2 regions of the Bradyrhizobium sp. CCBAU 51753 genome follow, and region 2 is predicted to be linked to the other one. Evidence: riboswitches for the same ligand, from Rfam matches in the RefSeq annotation. Region 2 holds a riboswitch; the other holds the start of a gene.
The links. A riboswitch is a leader RNA that binds a small molecule or an ion and turns the genes downstream of it on or off. The one in region 2 is predicted to bind S-adenosylmethionine.
Positions count from the first base shown of each region.

Region 1: it holds a riboswitch for S-adenosylmethionine, as region 2 does, so the genes downstream of both, XH93_RS04500 (O-succinylhomoserine sulfhydrylase) here and XH93_RS38765 (homoserine O-acetyltransferase) in region 2, are expected to answer to the same signal.

Region 1 covers NZ_CP030037.1:968,611-982,935, forward strand. Annotated here, with positions in the region: gene XH93_RS04450 (branched-chain amino acid ABC transporter permease) at 1-707, opposite strand, end outside; gene XH93_RS04455 (branched-chain amino acid ABC transporter permease) at 710-1,588, opposite strand; gene XH93_RS04460 (ABC transporter ATP-binding protein) at 1,599-2,312, opposite strand; gene XH93_RS04465 (ABC transporter ATP-binding protein) at 2,309-3,106, opposite strand; gene XH93_RS04470 (IclR family transcriptional regulator) at 3,176-4,042, opposite strand; gene XH93_RS04475 (3-hydroxyacyl-CoA dehydrogenase NAD-binding domain-containing protein) at 4,224-6,320, shown strand; gene pimA (dicarboxylate--CoA ligase PimA) at 6,520-8,205, shown strand; gene pimC (pimeloyl-CoA dehydrogenase large subunit) at 8,274-9,464, shown strand; gene pimD (pimeloyl-CoA dehydrogenase small subunit) at 9,626-10,771, shown strand; gene XH93_RS04495 (SDR family NAD(P)-dependent oxidoreductase) at 10,899-11,672, shown strand; gene XH93_RS04500 (O-succinylhomoserine sulfhydrylase) at 11,836-13,026, opposite strand; SAM riboswitch at 13,105-13,184, opposite strand; gene XH93_RS04505 (2'-deoxycytidine 5'-triphosphate deaminase) at 13,376-14,325, shown strand, end outside.
Region 2 covers NZ_CP030037.1:8,414,476-8,428,800, reverse strand. Annotated here, with positions in the region: gene hisC (histidinol-phosphate transaminase) at 1-860, opposite strand, end outside; gene XH93_RS38770 (chorismate mutase) at 949-1,797, opposite strand; SAM riboswitch at 1,987-2,066, shown strand; gene XH93_RS38765 (homoserine O-acetyltransferase) at 2,150-3,358, shown strand; gene metW (methionine biosynthesis protein MetW) at 3,355-4,020, shown strand; gene XH93_RS38755 (alpha/beta fold hydrolase) at 4,154-5,026, opposite strand; gene XH93_RS38750 (TIGR02594 family protein) at 5,258-5,944, shown strand; gene XH93_RS38745 (MOSC domain-containing protein) at 5,926-6,753, opposite strand; gene XH93_RS38740 (GNAT family N-acetyltransferase) at 6,822-7,337, opposite strand; gene XH93_RS38735 (helix-turn-helix transcriptional regulator) at 7,394-7,960, shown strand; gene clpB (ATP-dependent chaperone ClpB) at 8,152-10,791, shown strand; gene nuoI (NADH-quinone oxidoreductase subunit NuoI) at 10,818-11,306, opposite strand; gene XH93_RS38720 (hypothetical protein) at 11,595-12,086, shown strand; gene XH93_RS38715 (hypothetical protein) at 12,102-12,374, opposite strand; gene XH93_RS38710 (SPW repeat protein) at 12,454-12,831, opposite strand; gene XH93_RS38705 (M23 family metallopeptidase) at 13,026-14,325, opposite strand, start outside.

The sequences.
Region 1 (14,325 bases), 1.7 Mb from region 2:
GCCGAGACGCCGAACGCCAGCGTCTTGTACAGCGCGACGTCGACGCCCATCGCGGAGGCCGCGATCTCGTTGTCGCGGATCGCCATGAAGGCGCGGCCCGAGCGCGAGCGCAGCAGGTTCACCGAAGTGACGTAGATCGCGATGGTGATGGCCAGCGTGAAGTAATACAGCCACATGTCCTGCGACATCGGCAGGCCGAACGGCGCATCCGGCTTGGTGACCACGAGGCCCTGCACGCCGCCGGTCCAGTGCTCGAAATAGCCGAGCTTCAAAAGCTGCGGCATCGCCGTGGCGAGCGCAAAGGTCGCCAGCGCCAGATAGACGCCGGACAGCCGCAGCGCCGGCTGGCCGAACAGGAAGCCGAAGCCGAAGCAGATGACGCCGGCGATCGGCAGCGTCAGGGCATAGTTCATGCCCACATGCTCCATCAGGATCGCCGAGGTGTAGGCGCCGACCGCGTAGAACGCGCTCTGGCCGAGCGAGAACTGACCGCTTCCACCGGTCAGGATGTTCAGTGCCAGCACCGCAAGCCCGTAGATCAGAAGCATCGTCATCTGGAAGATGATGAAGTTCTTCACGAGCAGCGGGATGATGACGAGCGCGGCAAGCACCACGAGCGAGGTGCCATAGCCGAGCGTCATGGCACGCTTGGGAACGGCCTCGACGGCCGGGGCTTCTGTGACGACTTCTTCAGCGGCGGCGCTCATGATCAAACTCGCTTGACGATGGCGCGGCCGAACAGGCCTGCCGGTTTGACGACCAGGACGGTGACGATCAGCGCAAGCGCGATCGGAAGTTTCAGCTCATTGCCGACGCCGGGGATGTAGGTTCCGACCAGGTTCTCGAAGATCCCGACCAGGAAGCCGCCGACCACCGCGCCGAACGGGCTGGAGAGGCCGCCGAGCACGGCGGCGGCAAAGCCGTAGATCAGCACGCCGAGCATCATGTTCGGCTCCAGGAACACCACCGGGGCGATCATCATGCCGGCGATCGAGCCGATCGCGGCCGCCATGCCCCAGCCGAGCGCGATCATCCACGAGGTGTTGATGCCGACCAGCCGCGCCGATTCAGGCAGCGAGGCGGCCGCGCGCATCGCAAGGCCGACGCGGGTGTAGCGGAAGAAGAAGAACAGCAGCACCAGCATCAGCAGGGTGATGCCGATCATGCCGGCCTGGTGAGTCGAGATCAGCTGGCTGCCGAGGAACGGCGAGGAGCCGAACGGCGTCGGGTACTGCTTGATGGTGAAGTCCCAGATCAGGCCGGCGACCGAGTTGATGATCGCGTAGAGCGCGATGAAGCCGGCGACGTTGGTCAGGATCGGCGCCTTGGCCAGCGGCTTGAACAGCAGCCGCTCGATCACGATGCCGGCGGCAAACGAGAACGCGACGGTGAGGACGAAGGCGCCCCAGTAGGGCACGCCCCACTGCATCAGCTGCCAGGAGACGAAGGTCGAGAACATCGCCATTTCGCCCTGGGCGAAGTTCAGATGGTCGATCGCCTGGTAGATCATCACCACGGCGAGCGCCATGCAGGCGTAGATCGCGCCGGTCGCGATACCGGCCAGGACCTGGTTGGCAAAAAGCTCCATGGCCTGCTCCTCAGTAGCCGAGATAGGATTTGCGGACGTCTTCGTTGTTCGCGATGTCCTTGGCATTGCCCGACATCACGATCCGTCCGGTTTCGATCACATAGGCCTGGTCGGCGAGCTCGAGCGCGAGCTGGGCGTTCTGCTCGACCACCAGGATGGTCACCTTCTCCTCGCGATTGATCTTGCCGAGGATGCCGAACAGGTCGCGCACGATCAGCGGCGCGAGGCCGAATGACGGCTCGTCGAGCAGCATCAGCCGCGGCCGCAGCATCAGCGCGCGGGCGACCGCGAGCATCTGCTGCTCGCCGCCGGACAGCGTGCCGGCCTGCTGGGTGTAGCGCTGCTTCAGCACCGGGAAGTGGGTGTACATCCGCTCGATGTCGTCGACGATCGCCTTCTTGTCGGAGCGGCTGATGGCGCCGAGCTGCAGGTTTTCCTCCACCGTCATGGTGGTGAAGGTGCCGCGGCCCTGCGGCACATGGGCGATGCCGAGGCGCACCACGTTCTCGGTCGAGCGGGTGCCGATCGGCTTGCCCTCGAACTCGATCGCGCCGGTCGAGCGCACCATGTTGCAGATCGCGCGCAGCGTCGTGGTCTTGCCGGCGCCGTTGGCACCGAGCAGCGTGGTCAGCGAGCCTTCGTTGAGCGAGAAGTTGAGGCCGTGCAGGGCCTGGACCTGGCCGTAATAGGCGCGCAGGTCCTTGACGTTGAGCATCGCGGTCATTGGTCCTTGCTCCCCAGATAGGCCTTGATCACATCCGGGTCGGCCTGGACCTGGGCCGGCGTTCCCTCGGCAAGCTTGCGGCCGAAATTCAGCGCGACGACGTGGTCGGCGATCGACATCACGAGACCCATGTGATGCTCGACCAGCAGCACGGTGATGTGGCGGTCGTCGCGGATTTTGCGGATCAGGTCGCCCAGCACATAGACTTCCTCATGGTTGAGGCCGCCGGCCGGCTCGTCGAGCAACAGGATCTTGGGGTCCGCGGCCAAGGCGCGCGCCAGCTCGACACGCTTCTGGGTGCCGAACGGCAGGCCCGACACCACGGTGTGGGCGACATCCTCGAGGTCGAGATAGCCGAGAATCCCGTGCACCTTCTCGTTCATGTCGGATTCGCCGCGGCGGACCCAGGCGAGCCGCAGCGAGTCGCTGACGATGTCGCTCGAGGTGCGCGAATGGGCGCCGACCCGCACATTGTCGATGACAGACAGGTTGGGGAACAGCGCGACGTTCTGGAAGGTGCGGCCGATGCCGATCTCGGCGATCCGGTGCGGCGGCCGCGTCAGGATGCTCTGGCCTTCCATCAGGATGTCGCCGGAGGACGGCTGGTACAGCCGCGACAGACAGTTGAACAGCGTCGTCTTGCCGGCGCCGTTCGGGCCGATCAGGCCAAGGATCTGTCCCTGGCGCATGTCGAACGACACGCCATTGAGTGCGATGATGCCGCCGAACACGACGCTGACGTCGCGAACCGCGAGCAGGGGATTATTTCCCTGCGCGAGCTGTGCCTGCGTCATCTCGTCTCGCCCGCCGTCGTCGTGCGGTGCGAGAGACCCTGCGATGCATGTCGCCGGTCGTGATGGCGGCTATCTGATCCCCTCGGCCAAACGTGCAAGTTTCCCTCCTACTCTAGCCTTTTTGCTTTCTTGTTTTTTGGATTGCGGCGCCATCCCACCGAGCGCCAATTCGATGTTCCTTACCATCGCCACAAGACGAGGTCCAATGTCGTTGATCAGCAGATCTTCCGTGAAGCGGAATGCCGGCGCGCCGCAATTGAATGCGTAAGGGCCGGTTCCGTCGTTCAGCTTCAAGGCCACGCCGACCGCGGCGACGTCGGTCTGCCAGTCACCTGCGGACATCGCAAATCCGTACTTCGCCACCGTCTCGCCGGAGCGCTCGATGCCGTCGCGCATCTTGGCCCAGCGGCTGCCATAGTGATCACGCAGCTCGCGCAGTAAAGCCGCCCGATCGTCCGGCGGCAATGCCCAAATGTAGGCACGGCCCATCGCCGTGGTCGCGATGGGTACTCGCGAACCGACGTCGAGTTGCACGCCGAGCGCCAAACCGTTCCGGCTCTGGCCGAAATAGATCATGCTGTGACGATCGCGGCCGCCGACCGCGACGGCGCCGCCGGTCGCGCGCATCACTTCTTCACGATACGGCTCGGACAAATGCCGAACACCGAGATTGGCCAGCGCCGCGTAGCCCAGCGCCATCGCCGACGGCGCGAGCTGGTACTTCTCGAACCTTGGAACAGGTGTAAGGTATCCCAGCTTGGTCAACGTGTAGGTCAGCCGGGAAATCGTCGGCTTCGGCAATTTGGTGCGAGCCGCAATCTCCTGATTGCCGAGCAGCCCGTCATTGGGCTGGAATGCGCGCAGGACATCAAGTCCGCGGGAAAGCGCGACGACAAAATTGCGATCGGTCGCTGCCTTCTTGGTTGGACGTTTCATTCCCTGGCGCTCGTGATGCTCGTTGACAAGGCTCGTGCTTCAAAATAACCCTCCCTGTCAAGATGTGGAATTTAGTTTCGCAGTGCGAAATTAGTATGAAGCACCTCGGAAAGTGGCTTCGCAACGCCAGTCGCGTAGCCACTCAGCACAAGTTCAAGAACAAGCATTCAGGGAGATCCCGGTGAGTGAAGTCGTCAGCTTCGAACGTCATGACAACATTGCCGTCGTCACGGTTAACAGTCCCCCTGTGAATGCGCTGAGCGCCGCGGTGCGGGGCGGTATTTTCGATGGCGTGAAGCGCGCGATCGACGATCCGCAGGTTGCCGGCATCGTGCTGACCTGCGCCGGGCGCACCTTCATCGCCGGTGCCGACATCACCGAATTCGGCAAGCCGCCGCAGCCGCCCGGCCTTGCCGAGGTGCTGAGCCTGATCGAGAGCTCGCCGAAGCCGGTGGTTGCCGCGATCCACGGCACCGCGCTCGGCGGCGGTCTCGAGGTCGCGCTGGCATGCCACTATCGCGTCGCCACCAAGGACGCCAAGCTCGGCCTGCCCGAGGTCAAGCTCGGCCTGCTGCCGGGTGCCGGCGGCACCCAGCGGCTGCCGCGCGCGGTTGGTCCGGAGCTCGCGGTCAAGATGATCGTCGGCGGCGATCCGATCGGCGCGCAGGAAGCGCTCAAGGCCGGCCTGATCGAGGAGATCGTCGAAGGCCCGGCATCGGGCGGCGAGGCGTTTGCCCGCAAGCTGGTCGCCGAGAAGCGGCCGCTGCGCAAGCTGCGCGATGATGACAGCAAGCTCGCCGCAGCCAAGGCCGATCGCTCGATCTTCACCAATGCGGTTGCCGCGCTGACCAAGAAGGCGCGCGGGCTCGACGCGCCGTTCGCCGCGGCCGACGCCGTCGGTGCCGCGATCGACCTGCCGTTCGAGGAGGGTCTGAAGAAGGAGCGCGAGGGCTTCCTCAAGCTGATGAACGGGCCGCAGTCGAAGGCGCAGCGCTATGCGTTCTTCGCCGAGCGCGAGGCCGCCAAGATCGCCGGCGTGCCCGACGGCACCAAGTCGCGCAACGTGGCGCGCGTCGCCATCCTCGGCGCCGGCACCATGGGCGGCGGCATCGCGATGTCGTTTGCTAACGCCGGCATCCCGGTCACGCTGGTCGAGACCGGCGAGGAGCAGTTGAAGCGCGGCATGGGCATCATGCAGAAGAACTACGAGGCCACCGCGGCGCGCGGCGGCATCCCGGCGGACGCGCCCGCCAAGCGCATGGCGCTGATCAACGGCGTGGTCGGCATCGAGAACGTCGGCGACGCCGATCTGGTGATCGAGGCGGTGTTCGAGACCATGGCGGTCAAGAAGGAAGTGTTCGGCAAGCTCGACCAATACGCCAAGCCCGGCGCGGTGCTCGCCTCCAACACCTCCTATCTCAACATCGACGAGATCGCGAAGTCGACCAAGCGTCCGCAGGACGTGCTCGGCATGCACTTCTTCTCGCCGGCCAATGTGATGAAGCTGTGCGAGATCGTGCGCGCCGACAAGACCGCGCCGGATGCGCTGGTCACCGCGGTTTCGATCGCGCGCAAGATCGCCAAGGTGCCGGCGGTGGTCGGCGTCTGCGACGGCTTCGTCGGCAACCGCATGCTGGCGCAGCGCGGCAAGCAGTCCGAGAAGCTGCTGTTCGAAGGCGCGCTGCCGCAGCAGGTCGACGCTGTCGTGACCAAGTTCGGCATGCCGATGGGGCCGTTCGCGATGGGCGATCTCGCCGGCCTCGACATCGGCTGGCGCTCGCGCAAGGACCGCGGCATCAAGTCGGAGATCGCGGATGCGCTGTGCGAAGCCGGCCGCTTCGGCCAGAAGACCGGCAAGGGCTACTACAAGTACGAGCCGGGCTCGCGCGCGGCGCTGCCCGATCCGGAGGTCGAGAAGCTGATCGACGAGACCCTGGCGCGGCTCGGCCGCAAGAAGCGCGTCGTGAGCGACGACGAGATCCTCGAGCGCATGATGTACCCGATGATCAACGAGGGCGCGAAGATCCTCGCCGAGGGCATCGCGGCACGGCCGTCCGATATCGACGTGGTCTGGCTCTATGGCTATGGCTGGCCGATCTATCGCGGCGGCCCGATGTACTGGGCCGACACCGTGGGCCTGAAGCACATCGCCGATCGTCTCTCCTTCTACGCCAAGGAGACCAACGATCCGTCGCTGGAGCCGGCGCCGCTGCTCAAGAAGCTCGCCGACGAGGGCAAGACCTTCGCCTCGCTCGCCGCGCCGTCGAAGGCGGCGTGATCCGCTTCGTGGCCACGGGCTCGATCGTAGGGTTCCCTCCCCCCTTGCGGGGGAGGGTTAGGGAGAGGGGTGTCCGCATCGGGACTGCCCGAGTGGTGCCCCTTCCCCCAACCCCTAAGAGCGAGCTCCGCTCGTCTCGACCCCGCAAGGGGGAGGGGAGCCCGCGCAGTCGGGTCACCTCACAGATGCAAGAACATTCATGACCTATCCCGGCGAACAATATTATCCCAAGGGCGTGCACTGGAGCGACGCGATCACGCGCGGCACGCTGCCGGACTTGCTCTCGACCGCGGCCGCCGAATTCGGCGCGCGCCCGGTGCTCGAATTCCGCGACCGGCCGATCAGCTACAGCGAGCTGGAGACCCTGGTCGAAACCGCCGCCGCCGCATTCATGCGCGCGGGTTACGGCAAGGGCGCCTCGGTCGCGCTGTTCCTCGGCAACACGCCGGATCACCCGATCAATTTCTTCGGGGCGCTGAAGGCCGGCGCTCGCATCGTGCATCTGTCGCCGCTCGACGGCGAAATCGCGCTGTCGCACAAGCTGTCGGATTCCGGCGCGCGCGTGCTGGTCACCAGCAATTTGTCCGCGCTGCTGCCGACCGCGCTGAAATTTCTCGACAAGGGGCTGCTCGACCGGCTGATCGTCTGCGAGGACGACAATTGGGGCAAGGTCGGCACGCCACAGACCGCGGTGCCCGACAATCCCGCGATCATCACGCACCGGCAGTTCGTCGACGGCGCGAGCCGGCCGTCGCAATGGCCCGCGGTCGATGTCGAGGACGTCGCGCTGCTGCAATATACCGGCGGCACCACCGGCCTGCCCAAGGGCGCGATGCTGAGCCACGGCAACCTGACCGCTGCGGTGTCGATCTACGATGTCTGGGGCAAGCCGGCCCGGCTCGAGCGCAACGCGATCGAGCGCGTGATCTGCGTGCTGCCGCTGTTTCACATCTATGCGCTGACCGTCGTGCTGCTGTCGTCGATCCGGCGCGGCCATCTGATCTCGCTGCACCAGCGCTTCGACGTCGAGGCCGTGATGCGCGACATCGAGGTCAAGCGCGCCACCGCGTTTCCGGGCGTGCCGACGATGTGGATCGCGATCGCGGCGCTGCCCGATCTCGACAAGCGCGACCTGTCGTCGCTGGTCTCCTGCGGCTCCGGCGGCGCGCCGCTGCCGGTCGAGGTGGCAAAGATCTTCGAGCGCCGCGTCGGCATGAAGCTGAAGAGCGGCTGGGGCATGACCGAGACCTGCTCGCCCGGCACCGGCCATCCGAAGGAGGGGCCGGAGAAGCCCGGCTCGATCGGGCTGATGCTGCCCGGCATCGAGATGGACGTGGTGTCGCTGGAGGATTCGACGAAAGTGATGCCGGTCGGCGAGGTCGGCGAGATCCGCATCCGCGGCCCGAATGTCACAAAAGGCTACTGGAATAGGCCGAAGGAGACCGCCGAGGCCTTCGTCGGCGACCGCTTCCTCACCGGCGACATCGGCTACATGGACGCCGACGGCTATTTCTTTCTGGTCGACCGCAAGAAGGACATGATCATCTCCGGCGGCTTCAACGTCTATCCGCAGATGATCGAGCAGGCGATCTACACGCATCCCGCCGTGCAGGAGGTGATCGTGATCGGCATCCCGGACGATTACCGCGGCGAGGCGGCCAAGGCGTTCATCAAGCTGCGTGACGGGCAGGCGCCGTTCTCGGCCGAAGAGTTGCGCGCGTTCCTCACCGGCAAGATCGGCAAGCACGAATTGCCGGCGGCGGTCGAGTTCGTCGCCGAGCTGCCGCGCACGCCGGTCGGAAAACTGTCGCGCCACGAATTGCGCCAGCAGCAGCCGAAGACACCTCAATCGCAATTGCAACAGGCTGCATCAGGATCGCGCTGAATTCCGTCGCCCGGCCTTCGCCGGGACGACCAAGAAAGAGTTCTGGAATCTTACTAAAGGAGGATCCGATGGATCTCGCTTTCACCAAGGAAGAGATAGCGTTTCGCGAGGAGGTGCGGGAGTTCTTCAAGAACAACGTGCCGCCGGAGACCCGCCGCAAGCTGCAGGAAGGCCGCCATCTGTCGAAGGACGAGATGGTCACCTGGTGGCGCATCCTCAACAAGAAGGGCTGGGGCGTCACCCACTGGCCGAAGGAATATGGCGGCACGGGCTGGACCTCGGTGCAGCACTACATCTTCAACGAAGAGCTGCAGTCCTATCCGGCGCCGCAGCCGCTCGCCTTCGGCGTCAGCATGGTCGGCCCTGTCATCTACACCTTCGGCAATGAGAAGCAGAAGAAGGAATACCTGCCGCGCATCGCCAATGTCGACGACTGGTGGTGCCAGGGCTTTTCCGAGCCGGGCTCGGGATCGGACCTCGCCTCGCTGAAGACCAAGGCCGAGCGCCGTGGCGACAAGTGGATCATCAACGGCCAGAAGACCTGGACTACGCTGGCCCAGCATGCCGACATGATCTTCTGCCTCTGCCGCACCGATCCCGCGGCGAAGAAGCAGATGGGCATCTCCTTCATCGTGTTCTCGATGAAGTCGAAGGGCGTCACCGTGCGGCCGATCCAGACCATCGACGGCGGCCATGAGGTCAACGAAGTGTTCTTCGACGACGTCGAGGTGCCCTACGAAAATCTGATCGGCGAGGAGAACAAGGGCTGGGATTACGCCAAATTCCTGCTCGGCAATGAGCGCACCGGCATCGCCCGGGTCGGCGTCTCGAAGGAGCGGCTGCGCCGCATCCGCGCGCTGGCGTCCAAGGTCGAGGCCGGCGGCCGCCCGGTGATCGAGGATCCCGCGTTCCGCGAAAAGCTCACCGCGTGCGAGATCGAGCTGAAGGCGCTCGAGCTGACCCAGCTGCGCGTCGTCGCCGACGAGGGCAAGCACGGCAAGGGCAAGCCCAATCCGGCGTCCTCGGTGCTCAAGATCAAGGGCTCGGAAATCCAGCAGACCACGACCGAGCTCTTGATGGAGATCATCGGGCCGTTCGCCGCGCCCTATGACGAGCATGGCGATGCGGGCTCCAACGAGAGCATGGATTGGACCGCGCAGATCGCGCCGAGCTACTTCAACAACCGCAAGGTCTCGATCTACGGCGGCTCGAACGAGATCCAGCGCAACATCATCAGCAAGGCGGTGCTGGGGCTGTAAGCCGCGCATTCAACTGTCGTCCTCCGCGCATGCGGGGGACCCAGTACGCCGCGGCCGTCGTGGGTCGCAATGACGGCCGCGGCGTACTGGATCCCCGCTTTCGCGGGGATGACGAGGGGAGATCGGGGCAAGCGCCCGCGTGATTTTGGAGAGATGGTAACATGGATTTTGATCTGTCCGAGGAGCAGCGGCTTCTCAAGGAAAGCGTCGACGGGCTTCTGACCGATGCCTACGACTTCGATGCGCGCAAGAAGTACATGCAGGAGAAGGGCGGCTGGAGCAAAACGCTCTGGGGCAAGCTCGCCGAGCAGGGCCTGCTCGGTCTGCCGTTTGCGGAAGCCGATGGCGGCTTCGGTGCCGGTGCGGTCGAGACCATGATCGTGATGGAAGCGCTCGGCAAGGCGCTGGTGGTCGAGCCTTATCTGGCCACTGTCGTGATCGCCGGCGGCTTCCTGCGCCATGGCGGCTCGGCCGCGCAGAAGGCGAAGTACATCCCCGGCATCATCGACGGCAGCCAGACCTTCGGCTTCGCGCAGCTCGAGAAGAACTCGCGCTACGATTTGCATGACGTCGTCACCACCGCCAAGAAGAAGGGCGACGGCTGGGTCATCGACGGCGAAAAATTCGTCGTGCTCAACGGCGAGAACGCCGACGTGCTCGTCGTCACCGCGCGCACCAAGGGCGGCCAGCGCGACAAGACCGGCATCGGCGTGTTCCTGGTCCCGGCGGACGCCAAGGGCGTCACCAAGAAGGGCTATCCGACCCAGGACGGCCTGCACGCGGCCGACATCACCTTCACCAATGTCGAGGTCGGCGCTGACGCTGCGATCGGCGATCCCGGGAACGGCCTGCCGCTGATCGAGCGCGTCGCCGACGAGGCCCGCACCGCGCTGTGCGCGGAGGCGGTCGGCGCGATGGACGAGTCGCTGAAGGAGACCGTCGAGTACATCAAGACCCGCAAGCAGTTCGGCGTTGCGATCGGCTCGTTCCAGAGCCTGCAGCACCGCGCCGCCGACATGTTCGTGGCGCTGGAGCAGGCCCGCAGCATGTCGATGTTCGCGACCATGGCGTCCGACTTCGACGACGCCAAGGAGCGTTCGTCGGCGGTCGCCGCGGCCAAGGTGCAGGTCGGCAAGTCGCTGAAATTCGTCGGCCAGCAGTCGATCCAGCTCCATGGCGGCATCGGCATGACCATGGAGGCCAAGATCGGCCACTATTTCAAGCGCCTGACCATGATCGAGAACACGCTCGGCGACACCGACTATCACCTCCGCCGCGTCAGCGAGGGCGGCGGGCTGCTGGCGTAGCTCTTTCCAACCGTCATTCCGGGGCTCGCGAAGCGAGAACCCGGAATCTCGCGCCAACCCTTGATTTCCGGGTTCGCGACTGCGTCGCGCCCCGGAATGACGTGTGAACCTCAGGGAGGCAACAACAATGAAGAACACGCCATTCGATCTCACCGGCCAGGTCGCCGTCGTCACCGGCTCGAGCCGCGGCATCGGCCGCGCCTCGGCCGAACTGCTGGCCAAGCTCGGCGCCAAGGTCGTGATCTCCTCGCGCAAGGCCGATGCCTGCCAGGAGGTCGCCGACGGCATCAAGAAGGCCGGCGGCGATGCGCTCGTCATCCCCTGCAACATCGCGCGCCGCACCGAGGTCGAGGCGCTGATCTCGGGGACGCTGAAGCACTACGGCAAGATCGACATCCTGGTCTGCAACGCCGCGGTCAATCCGTATTACGGCCCGCTGCTCGACATCACCGACGAGGCCTTCGACAAGATCATGGGCTCGAACGTCAAGAGCAACATCTGGCTCTCGGCGCTCGCGATCCCGCAGATGGCCGAGCGCGGCAAGGGCTCGGTCGTGATCATCTCCTCGATCGGCGGCCTGCGTGGTTCGACGGTGATCGGCGCCTACGGCATCTCGAAGGCGGCGGATTTCGCGCTGTGCCGCAGCCTCGCCGGCGAGTGGGGGCCGAAGGGCGTGCGGGTCAATTGCGTGGCGCCGGGCCTCGTGAAGACCGATTTCGCCCGCGCGCTGTGGGAGGATCCGGACAATCTGAAGCGCCGCACCGCATCGACGCCGCTGCGCCGCATCGGCGAGCCCGACGAGATCGCCGGCGCCGTGGCGTATCTCGCCTCCGACGCCTCGACCTTCATGACCGGCCAGACCATCGTGGTCGACGGCGGCGTCACCACGGCGGCGACGTAACGGCTCGCTCCGCTCGCCTCTCCCGCTTGCGGGGGAGGCCGACGCGCGCAGCGCGGCGGGTGGGGGCTGTTTCCGCAATATGACCCGTTGAGAGACCCCCACCCCAGCCCTCCCCCGCAAGCGGGAGAGGGAGTACAGCCCGCTCTCGGCTTCTACCTCAGCCTCACACCTTCTCCAGCGCGCGCGCGAGATCCTCGATCAAATCGTCGGGATGCTCCAGGCCGGCCGAGAAGCGAATAAAACCTTCGCTGATGCCGAGCTCGGCGCGGGCCTCCGGCGCCAGACGCTGATGCGTCGTGGTCGCCGGATGCGTGACCAGGCTCTTGGAGTCGCCAAGATTGTTGGAGATGCGCGCGATCTTCAGCGCGTTGAGGCAGCGGAAGGCGCCGGCCTTGCCGTCCTTGACCTCGAAGCCGACCAGGGTCGAGCCGGCGCCCATCTGCTTCTTCACGGTGTCGGCCTGCGGATGGTCGGCGCGGCCCGGATAGATCAGCCGCGTCACCTTCGAATGCGTCGCCAGCGCTTCGGCGATCTTCGCCGCAGTGTCGGTCTGGGCGCGGACGCGGACGCCGAGCGTTTCGAGGCCCTTCAGCAGCACCCATGCGTTGAACGGCGACAGCGACGGGCCGGTCTGGCGCATGAAATTATGGATGTGCTCGGCGATGAAGGCTTCCGACGACAGGATGATGCCGCCGAGACAGCGGCCCTGGCCGTCGATGTGCTTGGTCGCGGAATAGACCACGACGTCGGCGCCGAGCGACAGCGGGCTTTGCCAGATCGGCGTCGCGAACACGTTGTCGACGATCAGGCGCGCGCCGCCGCTGTGCGCGATTTTGGCGATCGCCGCGATGTCGAGCACGTCGAGCGTCGGATTGGTCGGGCTCTCCAGGAAGAAGGTCTTGGTGTTCGGCCGCAGCGCGCGCTGCCACTGGTCGAGATCGAGGCCGTCGACCAGCGTGGTCTCGATGCCGTAGCGCGGCAACAAATCCTGCACCACGTAAAGGCACGAGCCGAACAGCGCCTTCGACGCCACCACGTGGTCGCCCGCCTTCAGCGGCGCCAGGATCGCGGTCGTCACCGCGGCCATCCCGGTCGCGGTCGAGCGTGCGGCTTCCGCGCCCTCGAGCTCGATCATGCGGCGCTCGAACATCGCAATCGTCGGGTTGGAATAGCGCGAATAGATGAAGCCGGGGTCCTGGCCCTTGAAGCGCGCCTCGCACTGCTCCGCGCTGTCGTAGACGTAGCCCTGGGTGAGAAACAGCCCCTCCGACGTCTCGCCGAATTGCGAGCGCAGCGTGCCGCCATGGACCAGGCGGGTTTCAGGGCGATAGCGGGTGACTTCAGACTCAGACATGTGACCTCCGACGCGGCCGTCCCTCCGGGGAAAACGGCCACAAAAAAAACCGGCCTGGAGCTACCTCCACAAGCCGGGATCACACTGTCCCCGGCCTGTTTAGCGACTTATTTAACGTGGCTGCAAGCCGGCCGGCTCAAATCACCACGGGATAACGCTGCTGATATTCCCTCGCGCCCTTTTCGTCAAGGCGGTCATCGGATAACCCGTAAAAGCCTATATCTAGGGCTTGGATGGCCGCTCAATGTATGATTTTGGGCCATCCCGAGGGGCAGTCGAGGGACCGCCGAAGGACCACATCGTGTCGTTCACGCTGGAAGATGAATCCAACGGAATCCTGCCCGACCGCATGATCGCGGAGATGGCGGACGCCGGGCTGATTCTGCCCGCCTATGACTTCGTCGAGAGCCAGATCCAGCCGGCCAGCCTCGACCTGCGGCTCGGCGACATCGCCTACCGCGTCCGCGCCAGCTTCCTGCCGGGGCCCGACGCCACTGTCGCCGAGCGGATCGACGAATTGAAGCTGCACGAGATCGACCTGTCCGACGGCGCGGTGCTGGAGACCAACTGCGTCTACATCGTGCCGCTGCTGGAAAGCCTGGCGCTGCCGCCGGAGATCGTCGCCGCCGCCAACCCGAAGAGCTCGACCGGCCGGCTCGACGTCTTCACCCGCGTGATCGCCGACGGCACTCGCCGCTTCGACATGATCGGCGCCGGCTATCACGGTCCGCTCTATGCCGAGATCAGCCCGAAGACCTTTCCGGTGCTGCTGCGCGAGGGTTCGCGATTGAGCCAGGTCCGCTTCCGGATCGGCGAAGCCATCCTTAGTGCCGACGAGCTCGAGGCGCTGCATGCCGCCGAGCGGCTGGTCGACATCGACAATGCCGATCTCGCCGAGGGCGTAGCGCTGTCGGTCGATCTCTCCGGAGAAAATTCCAACGGCTTTGTCGGCTACCGCGCCAAGCGCCACACCGGCGTGGTCGACGTCGACCGCCGCGCCGGCTATCCGGTCGACGATTTCTGGGAGCCGATCAAGGCGCGCCCCGACGGCAGCCTGATCCTCGATCCCGGCGAGTTCTACATCCTGGCCTCGAAGGAAGCCGTGCAGGTGCCGCCGGACTACGCCGCGGAGATGGTGCCGTTCGATCCTTTGGTCGGTGAATTCCGCGTCCACTATGCCGGCTTCTTCGATCCCGGCTTCGGCTATGCCGGCGCCGGCGGCAAGGGCGCGCGCGCCGTGCTCGAAGTGCGCTCGCGCGAGGTGCCGTTCATCCTCGAGCACGGCCAGATCGTCGGCCG
Region 2 (14,325 bases):
TCCTCGGTGAGCCAGTTGCGCCACTGCTCGGTGTGCGCCTTCGACATCTGCACATGCGCGGAGTCCTCGATCGCCGCCACCGCCGCCAGCATCGCCGGCGTCGAGACGTTGAAGGGACCGCGGATGCGGTTGCAGGCGTCGATGATGTGCGCCGGCCCGAACATCCAGCCGATCCGCAGTGCCGCGAGGCCATGGATCTTGGAGAAGGTGTGGGCGACGACGGTGTTGTCAGTGGTCGCGACCAGCTCGATCCCGAACTCGTAATCGTTGCGCGAGACATAGTCGGCATAGGCGGCGTCGAGCACCAAGAGCACATGCGACGGCAGGCTGGCGCGCAGCCGCTTGACCTCGTCGAACGGCAGATAGGTGCCGGTCGGATTGTTCGGGTTGGCGAGCCAGACCAGTTTTGTGCGCGGCGTCACCACCTTGAGGATGGCGTCGACGTCGGCGGTGAAGTTGGTTTCGGCCGCGATGACGTTCTTGGCGCCGTTCGCCATGGTCGCGATCGGGTAGACCAGGAAGCCGTGGGTGGTCGAGATCGCCTCGTCGCCGGGGGCGAGATAGGTGTGCGCCAAGAGGTTGAGGATCTCGTCGGAGCCGGCGCCGCAGATGATGCGGTCGGGATCGAGCCCATAGACGCGGCCGATCGCCTCGCGCAGCACCCGCGAGGAGCCTTCCGGATAATCCTCGAGATGGTCGGCCGCCGCCTTGTAGGCCGCGATCGCCTTCGGCGACGGGCCGAACGGGGTCTCGTTGGCCGACAGCTTGAACACCTTGCGGCCCGGTTCCGGCGTCGGAGCCTTGCCCGGCGTGTAGGGCGCAATATCGAGAATGCCGGGGTTCGGCACGGGGCGGGACATCGTCAACTCCGAATAGCGCGTCTTCCAGCGAAGGGGGTTACCGGTTCGCGTCAGGAAAACGCCTCAAGCAAAAATTTGGGCGGGCGGCTCAACCCTTGGCCGACCCGTTGGAAGGCACCGTATAGCGCGTTGCGTGGCTGCCGACGAGGGCCGACGAGCGGACCGAGGCGCCGGCCTTGATCAGGGCCGTCTTCACGGTCTCGAAGCCGGTGCCGGTGATCGAGACCAAGAGCGCCGCGCCGTCGAAGGCGGTGTCGGGCACCGCAACGATTTCGGCGAGCGGCGCCACCGCACGGGCGACTTCGGCGGTCCAGCCCGAGACGCGCACGCTCCAGGTCTGCACCTCTGTCACCATGGCATCGTCGGCGACCCGCGAGATCACGAACACCGGCAGCGCGGCCGGGTGGTCGGCGCGCTCCAGGAACGGCAGCCGCGCAATGATCTTCGGCGCGCCGTCGGCTTCCAGCGCATTCCACCACGGCGTCCGGCTGGCGATCGCCGAGACCAGCGCGAGGTCGCCCTTCGACTTCGCCACCGCCTCGACCGCGGCCTGTGCGCTGAAATGCGACACGTAGGGCACCACGAAGCCGAAGTGGAAGCGCGCCGAGTCGCGCATCGCGGACTCGCCGACCGAGACATCGGCATGCACCGCGAACGGCGCCTGGACGTAGGTGAAGGTCGAGATGATGACGCGCCAGATGCTCTCGATGGTGTCGAGCGGCAGGATGCCGCGATGCCGCCGCACCAGCTCGCGCATCATGCTGGCCTCGCGCGCCGGGCGGAACGCCGAGCCGACCTCCTGGGTCTTCTTGACCTGGATCAGGCGGTCGATGATGTCGCCGCGCGCCATCAACAGGCGGTGAACCTGCTCGTCGATCGCATCGATCTCCTTGCGCAGCTCGGCCAGCGAAGGCGGCGACGGGGGTGGGTTGGACATCGCGAAAACCTTGTTCGTCCGGGCGGGCTCGATGTGGCCGCGGACCGCTCCCTGATTAGGAAAGACGGGCGACGAAAGCAAAGAGAAACCTCGCAAATGAGCCCTTTGCGGTTCAGCCCTGCGCAATCGGTTAACCATCGGGCCGGGATGCAGGCTGGCTTGACGACGGGGGGCCCGAGGACTAGTTTCCCGCTACTCCGTGGTCATTTGAGCCGGCCGGCTTGCAGCCACGTTAAATAACTCGCTAAACAGGCCGGGGACAGATCGCTCCCGGCCGAACCTATGTTCAGGCCGGGTTTTTTATGGCCTGATTTCTGTTCGAGGCCTCCCGCGCGGAGGCAGGGTCGCCTACATGAGCAACGTGCGTCCGATACTCAGTCCCACGGCCCAGAGCGAAGATCGCGCGCATGAGGCCGATCATCCGTCGTCGCTGGTGGCGAAGTTCGGCATCGACCAGCCGCTCAAGCTCGATTGCGGCGTCGACCTCGCGCCGTTCCAGATCGCCTACCAGACCTATGGCGAGCTCAACGCCGACCGCTCCAACGCGATCCTGATCTGCCACGCGCTGACCGGCGATCAGCATGTCAACAACACCCATCCGGTCACCGGCAAGCCCGGCTGGTGGGACACCATGGTCGGCGCCGGCAAGCCGCTCGATCCCGAAAAATACTTCATCATCTGCTCCAACGTGATCGGCGGCTGCATGGGCTCTACCGGGCCGGCCTCGATCAACCCTGCCACGGGCAAGATGTGGGGGCTCGAATTCCCCGTGATCACCATCCCCGACATGGTGCGCGCGCAGGCGATGCTGATCGATCGGCTCGGCATCACCACGCTGTTCTGCGTGGTCGGCGGCTCGATGGGCGGCATGCAGGTGCTGCAATGGACCGCGGCCTATCCGGAGCGCGTGTTCTGCGCGCTGCCGATCGCCTGCGCGACGCGCCACTCGGCGCAAAACATCGCGTTCCATGAGCTCGGACGGCAGGCCGTGATGGCCGATCCGGACTGGCGCGGCGGCCGTTATGTCGACGAGGACACCCATCCGCATCGCGGCCTCGCGGTGGCGCGGATGGCGGCGCACATCACCTATCTCTCGGACGCTGCGCTGCATCGCAAGTTCGGCCGCAGGATGCAGGATCGCGAGTTGCCGACCTTCTCGTTCGACGCGGATTTCCAGGTCGAGAGCTATCTGCGCTACCAGGGCTCGTCGTTCGTCGAGCGCTTCGACGCCAATTCCTATCTCTACCTGACCCGCGCGATGGACTATTTCGACATCGCCGCCGACCACAACGGCGTGCTGGCGAACGCGTTCACCGGCATCAAGACGCGGTTTTGCGTGGTCTCCTTCACCAGCGACTGGCTGTTTCCGACTTCGGAATCGCGCGCGCTGGTGCACGCGCTGAATGCGTCGAGCGCGCGGGTGTCGTTCGCCGAGATCGAGACCGATCGCGGCCACGACGCCTTCCTGCTCGACGTGCCGGAATTCTTCGACATCTCCCGCGCCTTCCTGCAGGCCGCAGGCAAGGCCCGCGGGCTCAACGACGGCGACGTGCAGTCATGACCATGCAGCAGACATTGCCCTTGCCGGGCGTCGCGCCGGAGCGGACCGGCGGCCATCGCACCGACCATCTCCTGGTCGCCGACATGGTGCGGCCGGGCTCGCGCGTGCTCGACGTCGGCTGCGGCGACGGCGAGTTGCTGCAGCTCCTGGAGAGCCGCGGCATCGACGGCCGCGGCATTGAGCTGTCGCGCGAGGGCGTCAATGGCTGCGTCGCCAAGGGGCTCGCGGTGGTGCAGGGCGACGCCGACACCGACCTCGTGAATTATCCCGACGACGCCTTCGACTACGTGATCCTGTCGCAGACCCTGCAGGCGACGCGGCAGCCGCGGGTGGTGCTGGAGAATCTGTTGCGCATCGGCCAGCGCGCCATCGTCTCGTTCCCGAATTTCGGCTTCTGGAAGATGCGGCTGCAGCTTTTGATCGGCGGCCACATGCCGCGCACCGAGAACCTGCCGGCGACCTGGTACGACACGCCGAACATCCATTTCTGCACCATCAAGGATTTCGTGCAGCTCTGCGACGAGATCAACGTCAAGATGGAGCGCGCCGTCGCGCTCGACCTCTACGGCCGCCCGGTGCCGCTCAACCTGCCGTGGTGGGTCTGGAACATGTTCGGCGAGCAGGGCGTGTTTTTGCTCAGCCGCGGCGGCACGGGGAAGTAGCCAAAACCATCATTGCGAGGAGCGGAGCGACGAAGCAATCCACCCCTCCGCGTATGCGGACTCATGGATTGCTTCGCGCAGCCTGTCATCGGGCGCGCGTTCGCGCGACCCGTTGGCTCGCAATGACGGTATCTCACACCGGCGCGGCCACCAGCGACCTTGGATCGCGTACCGGCCAGCGGCCGGCCTCGACCAGCGCGATGAAGCGCTCCACCATCTCGTTGAACAGCGCCGGCTCCTCGAGATTGAGCACGTGGCCGGACTTCGGGAAGAACGCGAGCCCCGCTGCCGGCAAGTGCTTTTTCAGGAACAGGCTCGGCGCGATGCAATTGTCGTCCTCGTCGCCGCACAGGATCAGCGCCGGCGTTACCACGCGGCGGATCGCGTCCGTCATGGTGTAGATCGAGGGTCGGCCGCCCTGGAAGCTGCGCATGGTGTTGGCCGAGCCCTTGGCATCATGGCGGGCCAGCGCGGCGTAGAAGTCGGCATGGCCGCGCGGGTCCTTCAGCAGGAAGGGAATCCGGCTCGGCGCCTCGCGCGTCAGCTTGGCGACCTCGACCGAGCCGATCGCCTCATATTGCTCGGCATTGGCGCGGCATTGCGCGCGGAAGGCGTCGAGGTTCTCCAGGCTGGAGCCGGAGCCGACCGCGGCGAGCGTCATCGACAGCGCGCGCTCCGGCGCGTTGAGGCCGATCTGCAGCGACGAATAGGAGCCCATCGAGAGCCCGACGAAATGCGCCTGCGGGATTTCGAGGTGGTCGAGCACCGCCAGCGCATCGGTGTAGAAGTGCTTGTGGGTGTAGACGTCGGCGCTCAGTGGCACGTCCGACGGCGTATAGCCGCGCGCGGAATAGGCGATGCAGCGGTGCCCGCGCGAGAAGTAGCGCAGCTGCGGCTCCCAGTTGGTGTGGTCAGCCGCGAACTCGTGCAGGAAAATGATCGGGGTTCCGCTGCCGGCCTCCTCGAAATAGAGGCGGACATTATCTTTCGTGATGGCGTGGGGCATTGAACGATCCTCTCGTGGGCCGCCGCCAGATTTGCAGTTAATTTCCGCGGCTGCAATGCGGCTGTTCTCGTCTGCTTTTGCCTCCGAAATTGCGCGGAATGACCCAGAAATCGATCCCGCAGTGCCGCATGAAATCTTCCTCTCGCCACATCCCGATTTTCAAAACCACCGCCGCGTTCCCGGAGGGAACGCGATGGGGATCGGGGGGTGCTACAGAGGACCTGATAAGGAATGATTCAGTTGCTTGCGTATCGCCAGTCGCTTCGTGTTTTGGCGCTGGCTCTGTGCTCGTTCACTCTCGCCGTCGTCTCCGCCGCTCCGGCGTCCGCCCGTCCCCGTCATTCGCATCACGCGCATTCGGCCCATGCCGGCCATTACGCGCATCATCACTCTCGGCACGCGACGCGGCTGTCGCGCGCGGAGCGCAGGGCGGCCCAGAGGCAGTCCGAGGATGTCGCCGAGGCCAACACGCCCTTCACGTCTCGCACGCGCATCGTGTCTCACGCCGACGTCGTGCCCAACACCGGTGGTGTGACCTTCGAAAACAGCTTCAGCACCGCGAGCAGCTTCGGTTCATCCAACCTCGTCATGGAAGCGCGCCGTTACCTGGGCGGCAATCCGACCGACCGCCGCAGCCTGTGGTGCGCGCGCTTCATGAACATGGTGCTGCAGCATACCGGCCATCGCGGCACCGGCTCCGACATGGCGGCCTCGTTCGCCAAATACGGTCAGCGCATCTCCGGCCCGCAGGTCGGCGCCATCGCCGTGATGGGCCGCCGCGGCGGCGGCCATGTCGGCATCATCACCGGCATCGATGCCAAGGGCAATCCGATCATGATCTCGGGCAACAACGGCAACCGCGTCCGCGAGGCGCCGGTGTCGCGCGGCCGGATCTACACCTATGTGATGCCGAACTGAGGCATCGCATGATGGGTGGGCACGCGCCCCGCGCTGCCCACCTGCGCGATCGTATCGCCGACCGCGGCCTCGCCGTCGCTGATGGTCTCGGCATAGATGCCGCACTCATTGTGGCCGAGCCGCTGCATCAGCGTGTTCGGGACCACGAGGTCGCGGACGCCGGTATCGGGATCGACATTGACCGCCGCGCAGCGGGTGATGCGCTTCACCACCTGCGCCCGCGCGCTGCCGATCGCAATGGTCTGATCGAGCAGGGTGGCTTCATGCCAGGCCGGCCAGCCCTCGACATAGAGGTTGGCGCGGAAACGCAGCGGATGCACCGGCGCCTGCACCATATTCTCGATGGCGCGCAGGCTCGCCAGATTGATGATCGAGACCACCTTGCGGGGCACGTCGGAAAAGCTGTGCCCCGGGCTCGTCAGCACTTTTGGCGGCCCCTTGATCCGGTCCGGATGATGGACGGCAAAGTAGCGCTCGATCGCGGCGCGCCCCGCTTCGGTCTCAAGGTCGCCCTGGGCCAGCATCGCGCCATCCCGGTGCAGCGTCAGCACGTGGCTGTCGTCGTCGAAATGGGCGCGTAGCGGCGCCAGCCATTCGTCCCGCTGCAGCATCAGGAAATGCGGCTTGGCCAGCCATTTCGGCGCGGCCGGGTCAAAACCGCTCGGGCCGTTCTCGATCGCGTAGCGGCGGTCGGAGCGAAGCGTCTGGCCGGTCTTCAGTTCGGCGCGGGGCAGGGGCTCGGGCGTGAGGCCCTTGACGGGATAGCGGTAGATGCCGGTGATTTTTGCGGAGGTGTGCGTCTGTTCCATCCGCCCGCTCTAGCCTGTTTGGCGCGCGAGGAGAACTGTCAGCACGCCATGGCAGTCAACTTTGGCGGTCAATCGCCGCGGGCGGCGCCGGGCGTGTCGAGAACACGCTGCATGAAGACGAGATCAAGCCAACGGCCGAACTTGCGTCCGACCTCCGGCATCCGGGCGACCTCGACAAAGCCCGCCTGCGCATGCAGCCGCAGCGAGGCATGGTTGCCGCCGTCGATGCCGGCGATCATGACGTGCTTGCCCAGCGCCTTCGCAGCGGTCACCAGTTCGTCGACGATGACGCGGCCGAGCCTGCGGCCGCGATGGTCGGCATGGATGTAGACGCTGTGCTCGACGCTGTAGCGATAGCCGGGGAAAGCCCGGAAATCGCCGAACGTGCCGTAGCCAAGCACCGTCGGCCCTTCGGCGGCGACCAGCACCGGATAACCGAGCGCCTGCCGCGCCGTCATCCAGGCGAGCCGCTCGGCGTCGGAATCCTGCTTCTCCGTCCAGATCGCGTTCGAGTTGACGACCGCCTCATTGAAGATCGCGGTGATCGCGGGAACGTCCTGTTCCGTGGCTGGGCGGATGACCATGGGCTTTCCTTCAAAAATCTCTTGAACCGACCCTATCGTCTACTATATAAGACACTATGTCAATTATAGAGGACAAGGCGGACACGGTTCTCGGGCGGCGCGTCCGTTCCGAACGGGAGGGCCGCGGCTGGTCGCTGGCGGAACTCGCCGGGCGGGCCGGGGTGTCCAAGGCCATGCTCAGCAAGATCGAGCGAGCCGAGGCGAGCCCGACGGCGGCGACGCTGTCGCGGATCGCCACGGCCTACGGCCTGACCATGGCCGCGCTGTTCGAGGTGGCCGCGGGCGAAGGCGCGCGGCTGCAGCGGGCCAAGGATCAGCCGGTGTGGCGCGATCCGAAGGCGGCCTATCTGCGGCGGCAGGTGTTCCTGCATCCGGCCAATCCGCTGGAGCTGGTTGAGATCGAGCTGCCTGCGAAACAGGAGGCCGGCTTTCCCGCCAGCGCCTATCACCTGATCCGTCAGGTGGTCTGGGTCATCGACGGCCGCCTCGTCCTGATGGAGGGCGCGGTGCGCCACGAGCTCGCTGCGGGCGACCGCGTCGAGCTCGGTCCGCCGTCGGACATCGTCTTCCGTAACGAGAGTGCTCAGCCCTGCCGCTACCTTGTCGCCATCGTGCGGCGCTGAGCTTCATCGGGCGAAATCGCAGGCCGTGGCTCTTCCGTTTTGGAACCAAGTGCCCACATCTGCGGCAAGCCTGAAAAATGATGGCGACGACCAGAGGCTGGTTGAGGAACGTCAACGCGGCCCGCGGAAACCCAATGAAGATGCCGGAACCATGCCTGATTGGGTGGTGACGGCAGGCCGAGGGAAACGAAATGAACGTAGAGAAGTACACCGAGCGCGCGCGCGGATTCATCCAGTCTGCCCAGTCGCTCGCAATTCGCGATGGTCACCAGCAGTTTTCGCCGTTGCATCTGCTCAAGGTGCTGCTGGACGACAGCGAGGGGCTCGCCGGCGGTCTGATCGACCGCGCCGGGGGCAATTCCCGAGCAATCCTCAAAGCCACAGAAGATGCGCTGAACAAGCTGCCGAAAGTATCCGGCAGCGGTGCCGGGCAGGTCTACCTGTCGCCGGAGCTGGCGCGCGCCTTCGATGCGGCGGAGAAAGCCGCCGACAAGGCCGGCGACAGCTTTGTCACCGTCGAGCGTCTCCTGCTCGGGCTCGCGCTCGAGAAGGGCACCGAGGCGGCCAGCATCCTGAGCAAGGGCGGCGTCACCGCGCAGAACCTGAACGCGGCGATCGAAGCGCTGCGCAAGGGCCGCACCGCCGATAGCGCGACTGCGGAAAACGCCTATGACGCGCTGAAGAAATATGGCCGCGACCTGACCCAGGCCGCGCGCGACGGCAAGCTCGACCCGGTGATCGGCCGCGACGAGGAGATCCGCCGCACCATCCAGGTGCTGTCACGGCGCACCAAGAACAATCCCGTCCTGATCGGTGAGCCCGGCGTCGGCAAGACCGCCATCGTCGAGGGCCTGGCGCTGCGCATCCTCAACGGCGACGTGCCGGAGAGTTTGAAGGACAAGAAGCTGTTGTCGCTCGACATGGGCGCCCTGATTGCGGGTGCAAAATACCGTGGCGAGTTCGAGGAGCGGCTGAAGGCCGTGCTGCAGGAGGTCTCGTCCGCCGAGGGCGGCATCATCCTGTTCATCGACGAGATGCACACGCTGATCGGCGCCGGCAAGGCCGACGGCGCGATGGACGCGTCCAACCTCTTGAAGCCCGCGCTGGCCCGCGGCGAGCTGCACTGCATCGGCGCCACCACGCTCGACGAGTACCAGAAGCATGTCGAGAAGGATGCCGCGCTGGCGCGCCGCTTCCAGCCGATCTATGTCAGCGAGCCGACGGTCGAGGACACCATCTCGATCCTGCGCGGCCTCAAGGACAAATACGAGCAGCATCACGGCGTGCGCATCACCGATTCCGCGCTGGTGGCCGCGACCACGCTGTCGAACCGCTACATCACCGACCGCTTCCTGCCGGACAAGGCCATCGACCTGATGGACGAGGCGGCGGCGCGGCTGAAGATGCAGGTCGATTCCAAGCCTGAGGAGCTGGATTCGCTGGATCGCGACATCATCCGGCTCAAGATCGAGCAGGAGGCGCTGAAGAAGGAGAGCGATGCCGGCTCGAAGAGCCGCCTGCAGACGCTGGAGAAGGAGCTCGCGGATCTCGAGGAGCGGTCGGCGTCGCTGACCGCGCGCTGGAGCGCCGAGAAGAGCAAGCTCTCCAATGCGCAGAAGCTGAAGAGCGAGCTCGATGCGCTTCGCGTCGAGCTGGCCAATGCGCAGCGTCGCGGCGAATTCCAGAAGGCGGGCGAGTTGGCCTATGGCCGGATTCCCGACCTGGAGAAGAAGCTCGCGGACGTCGAGGCGCGTGAGAACGGCGGCGAGATGATGGAGGAGGCGGTCACCGCCAACCACATCGCGCAGGTGGTCTCGCGCTGGACCGGCGTGCCGGTCGACAAGATGCTGGAGGGCGAGAAGGACAAGCTGCTGCGCATGGAGGAGCAGCTGGCCAAGCGCGTCGTCGGTCAGGCCGAGGCCGTGCATGCGGTGGCAACCGCGGTGCGCCGCGCCCGCGCCGGCCTGCAGGACCCGAACCGGCCGACCGGCTCGTTTATGTTCCTGGGGCCCACCGGCGTCGGCAAGACCGAGCTCACCAAAGCGCTCGCCGCTGATCTGTTCAACGACGAGACCGCGATGGTCCGCCTCGACATGTCCGAGTTCATGGAGAAGCACTCGGTCTCGCGCCTGATCGGCGCGCCTCCCGGCTATGTCGGCTACGACGAGGGCGGGGCGCTGACCGAGGCGGTGCGGCGGCGGCCCTACCAGGTCGTGCTGTTCGACGAGATCGAGAAGGCGCATCCGGATGTCTTCAACGTGCTGCTCCAGGTGCTCGACGACGGCCGCCTGACCGATGGACAGGGCCGCACCGTCGACTTCCGCAACACGCTGATCATCATGACCTCGAACCTCGGTTCGGACTTTTTGGTGAATCAGCCGGAAGGCGAGGATACTGCTGCTGTTCGTGACCAGGTGATGGGCGTCGTGCGGGCGCATTTCAGGCCGGAGTTCCTGAACCGCATCGACGAGATCATCTTGTTCCACCGCCTCCAGAAGAGCGAGATGGGCCGCATCGTCGAGATCCAGTTCGCGCGGCTGACCAGGCTGCTCGAGGATCGCAAGATCGAGCTCGAGCTCGACGCCAAGGCGCGCGACTGGCTCGCGGAGAAAGGCTGGGATCCGGCCTATGGTGCCCGCCCGCTGAAGCGCGTGATCCAGCGCAGCGTGCAGGATCCGCTCGCCGAGATGATTTTGGCGGGCGAAGTCAAGGACGGCGATCGTGTCGCGATCTCGGTCAAGGGCAACGTGCTGACCTTCAATGGTCGGGTGCCGAACACCGCTGAGATCGTGCAGTTCGAGGCCCCGGTCCCGAAGCGCAAGCTGAACTGAGCTCAGCTAACCAATCTGGATGCGGCCTAGCGATAGGGCGCATCCAGCGCCAGGTTGGCGGCGATCGCGCGCTCCCAGCGGTCGCCATTGGCGAGCAGTTTCCCCTTGTCGTAGTAGAGCTCCTCGCGTGTCTCGCTGGCGAATTCGAAATTCGGTCCCTCGACGATGGCGTCGACCGGGCAGGCTTCCTGGCACAATCCGCAGTAGATGCATTTGTGCATGTCGATGTCGTAGCGCGTGGCACGGCGGGTGCCATCGTTGTTGCGCGGTCCCGCCTCGATCGTAATCGCCAGTGCCGGGCAGATCGCCTCGCACAATTTGCAGGCGATGCAGCGCTCCTCGCCGTTCGGATAGCGGCGCAGCGCGTGCTCGCCGCGAAAGCGGGGCGACAGCGCGTTTTTCTCGAACGGATAGTTCAGGGTCGGCTTTGGCCGGAAGAAGTAGCGCATCGCAAGGCCAAAGGCGGAGACGAACTCTGCCAGCAGCAGAGCTCGCGTTGCTGAGTCAACTGTCATGTCGCTTTCCCGACGGCGGCGCGGCGCGACCCTTCGTTGAGTCGTCAGCGGCTTGCTTCACGGACTCTCGTTGGCGTGACAAACCAAAGCGCGCCTGCGGCGGCATCGCTGATCCTGTTGATCCGGTCTGTCCCTCTTGAGGGGCCCAATGTCGGCTAACCAACCGGTGTGTCGGCGCGGTCGTTCCTAATCCGCGGCCCGATTTAATGAAACTGCCGTCGGATGCCGTTCGTTTCACCCCGATGATCGGCTGGTGTGGCCCGGTGCCTGCCTGGCGCAGAACAGTCAGTGTTCGCGCCGCTGCACCAAGCCTACCGCCGGTCCCCATGGAAAAAAGCGAATCTCATGAATAGAGAACCCATCGCCCATAACCGGCCCGTCAATATCGCGCATAACCGGCCCGTCTATGACGAGCTTCATCCCCGCGTCTACGGCGTAGCCGTCGGTCTGGTCGCGTGGTTCGCGCTGGCGGCCTGGATATTGTTCGACCGTCAGGACGACGTCGAATTGTCGCTGATGTTCGTCAGCGTATTGCTGTTCGTCGCCGTGCTCTTGCCGTGGCTGCTATCGCTGGTCTGGCAACGATACGACGATCGGCATGACCGGCATGCGCGAGCCGTTCCATTCCGCGAGTGGCGAACGGCCGAATTCGCCGTCTGGGGCAGCACGATCAACAGCACGCATGCCACGATCGACATGCTGCTTCCGCTCGCGTCGGTCGCATTCGGGCTGACTGCGATCGGGATCGTCTTCCTGATCTGCGCGAGCCTTGCGCCGTAACGGCGTCGGGCGGCGTCACTCCTGCGGCGCGGTGGGCGGACTCGGAGCGCCGGGAACGTCGTCCTCGTCGCCCGGCTCGAGTTCGGACAGGATGTCCACCAGCTCGCGCGCCCGTCCGGTCGCCAGCGGCTTGCCGGCGTTCATCAGCGGCTCGTCATTGGCAAGCCAGGCCTGCGCCTCGGCAAGCTCGGTCACGGTTGCCCCCGACGCGATGATCCTGGCGATGGTGACGTCGTCGGCGTGGCCGACGGCTTTCAGCACGTCGTCGCGGGTGAGGCGAGTCGTCATGGCGCGTAACCCTCTCGATAAAGCACAATGATCTCCCTGCCCGCGGCCGATGCGGGCAAGGAGATAGGCGTTTGATGGCTCAGCTGTGTGTCGTGAGCCGAGGCGGATGCTGCGACATCATCCAAAGCTCGATCGCGGCAAGAATCGCGACGGCAGCACCGATCGCCACATGCACGGTCATCGCGCTGGTGCCGTGGAAGCCCAGGACCCATGGCGAGACCAGGGTCCAAAGCCCGACGACCAGATTCAGCCACTCTTCCCAGACCGCGAAAGCCGCGAGCGCGGCGATCGCAAGCACTGCGATGACGAGGCCGGCGATGTGGGCATTGGTGGAAACCGCGCCGTCGTCGAACTTGAACAGCCATGGCGACAGGAAAAGAATCGCGCCAAGGGCCAAGTTCGCGACGTCGCACAGCTTTGCGTTCGTCCAGTTGGTCCAGTTCGTCCAGTTCTCCATGATTTCCTCCATTGGAGGATTCGCTTGTAAATCAACTGGATGACCGCGATCCGGGTTCCCGCTTCCGGACATGAAATTTGATGGAACCCGCGGATCGCGGGGCCGGTTGGGCGGCGAATTGCTGATCGCCACCGGTGGCGTGGGGGGAGAGGCTGTGCAGGCGGGCTTCCGGCCTGCGCGGGAGGGACGCGTGATCAGCGGTTGCTGATCGAGCGTGTCTGCGAGGTGCTGCTGGTGGCGTCGGAGACGATGCGCGCGCCGCCGCGGCTGCTCATCTGGGCATCGATCGCATCGCGGGCCTTCTCGAACGCGGCCAGCATCGGGCCTTCGAGCGAACGGCCGCGTGGCAGTTTCACGCGCATCGGATCGACGAAGCGGCCGTTGACCAGAATTTCGTAGTGCACGTGCGGACCGGTCGATTGTCCGGTCGAGCCGACGAAGCCGATCACCTGGCCTTGCCGCACCTTCTTGCCGACCTCCATGCCCTTGGCAAAGGCCGACATGTGGCCGTAGGCGGTCTCGTAGCCGTTGGCGTGCTTGACGCGGATGTATTTGCCGTAACCGCCTTCGGGGCCGATCTTCTCGATCATGCCGTTGCCGGAGGCGAAGATCGGCGTGCCGTAGGCGGTGGCCCAGTCGACGCCGGTGTGCATCTTCACATAGCCGAGGATCGGATGGCGGCGGCCGCCGAAGCCCGAGCGCATGATCGCGTTGTTGACCGGCTTGCGCACCAGGAATTTCTTCGCGCTCTTGCCGGTCTCGTCATAGAAGTCGACCAGGCCATCGTCGGAGCTCTGGAAGCGGTAGTATTTCTTGGTTTCGCCGCCGACCGTCAGCGAGGCGAACAGCACTTCGGTCTTTTCGGTGTTGGTCGTGCCTTCGTCCTCGCCGGCATAGAACACGTCGAAGGAATCGCCGGGCTGCACCTTGCGCTGGAAGTCGACGTCGTAGGAGTAGATCTTGACCATGTCCTCGATCACGGTCGGCGGCACCTTGTTGCGCAGCGCGGTCTCGTAAATGCTCTGGTAGAGCCGCACGCCGCTGCCGTCATCCTCGTCATCGTCGCTGGAATTGTCGGCGGTGTCGGTGACGGTGTTCAGGCTCTGCACGTCGACGGCGACGTATTTGCCGATGTCGGACAGCGCGGCCACCGCTTCGATCACGGACTCGTTGGCGACGACGACCCGATAGGGCTGCAGCCTGACGCCCGGTCCGGGCGCGGCCGGCGCCATCAGGATCCGCACCTTCTGGCCTTCCTTCAGCCCGCCGTCGCGGCCGCGCGGGCCGAGCATTGCGGCAATCGCCCTGGCCTCGTCGGCCGTCGCACCCTGGTCGCGCAGGATCGAGGTGACAGTGTCGCCCTTCCTGACGATGTGCACCCGTTCGCCAACCGGATTGCCGCCGGTGACCTGCTCCTTGGTCTTCGGCAGCAGGGTGACGTTCTCCGGCACCACGCGGGTCTCGAAGCCCGCATAGGGATCGGAGACGTTGCCC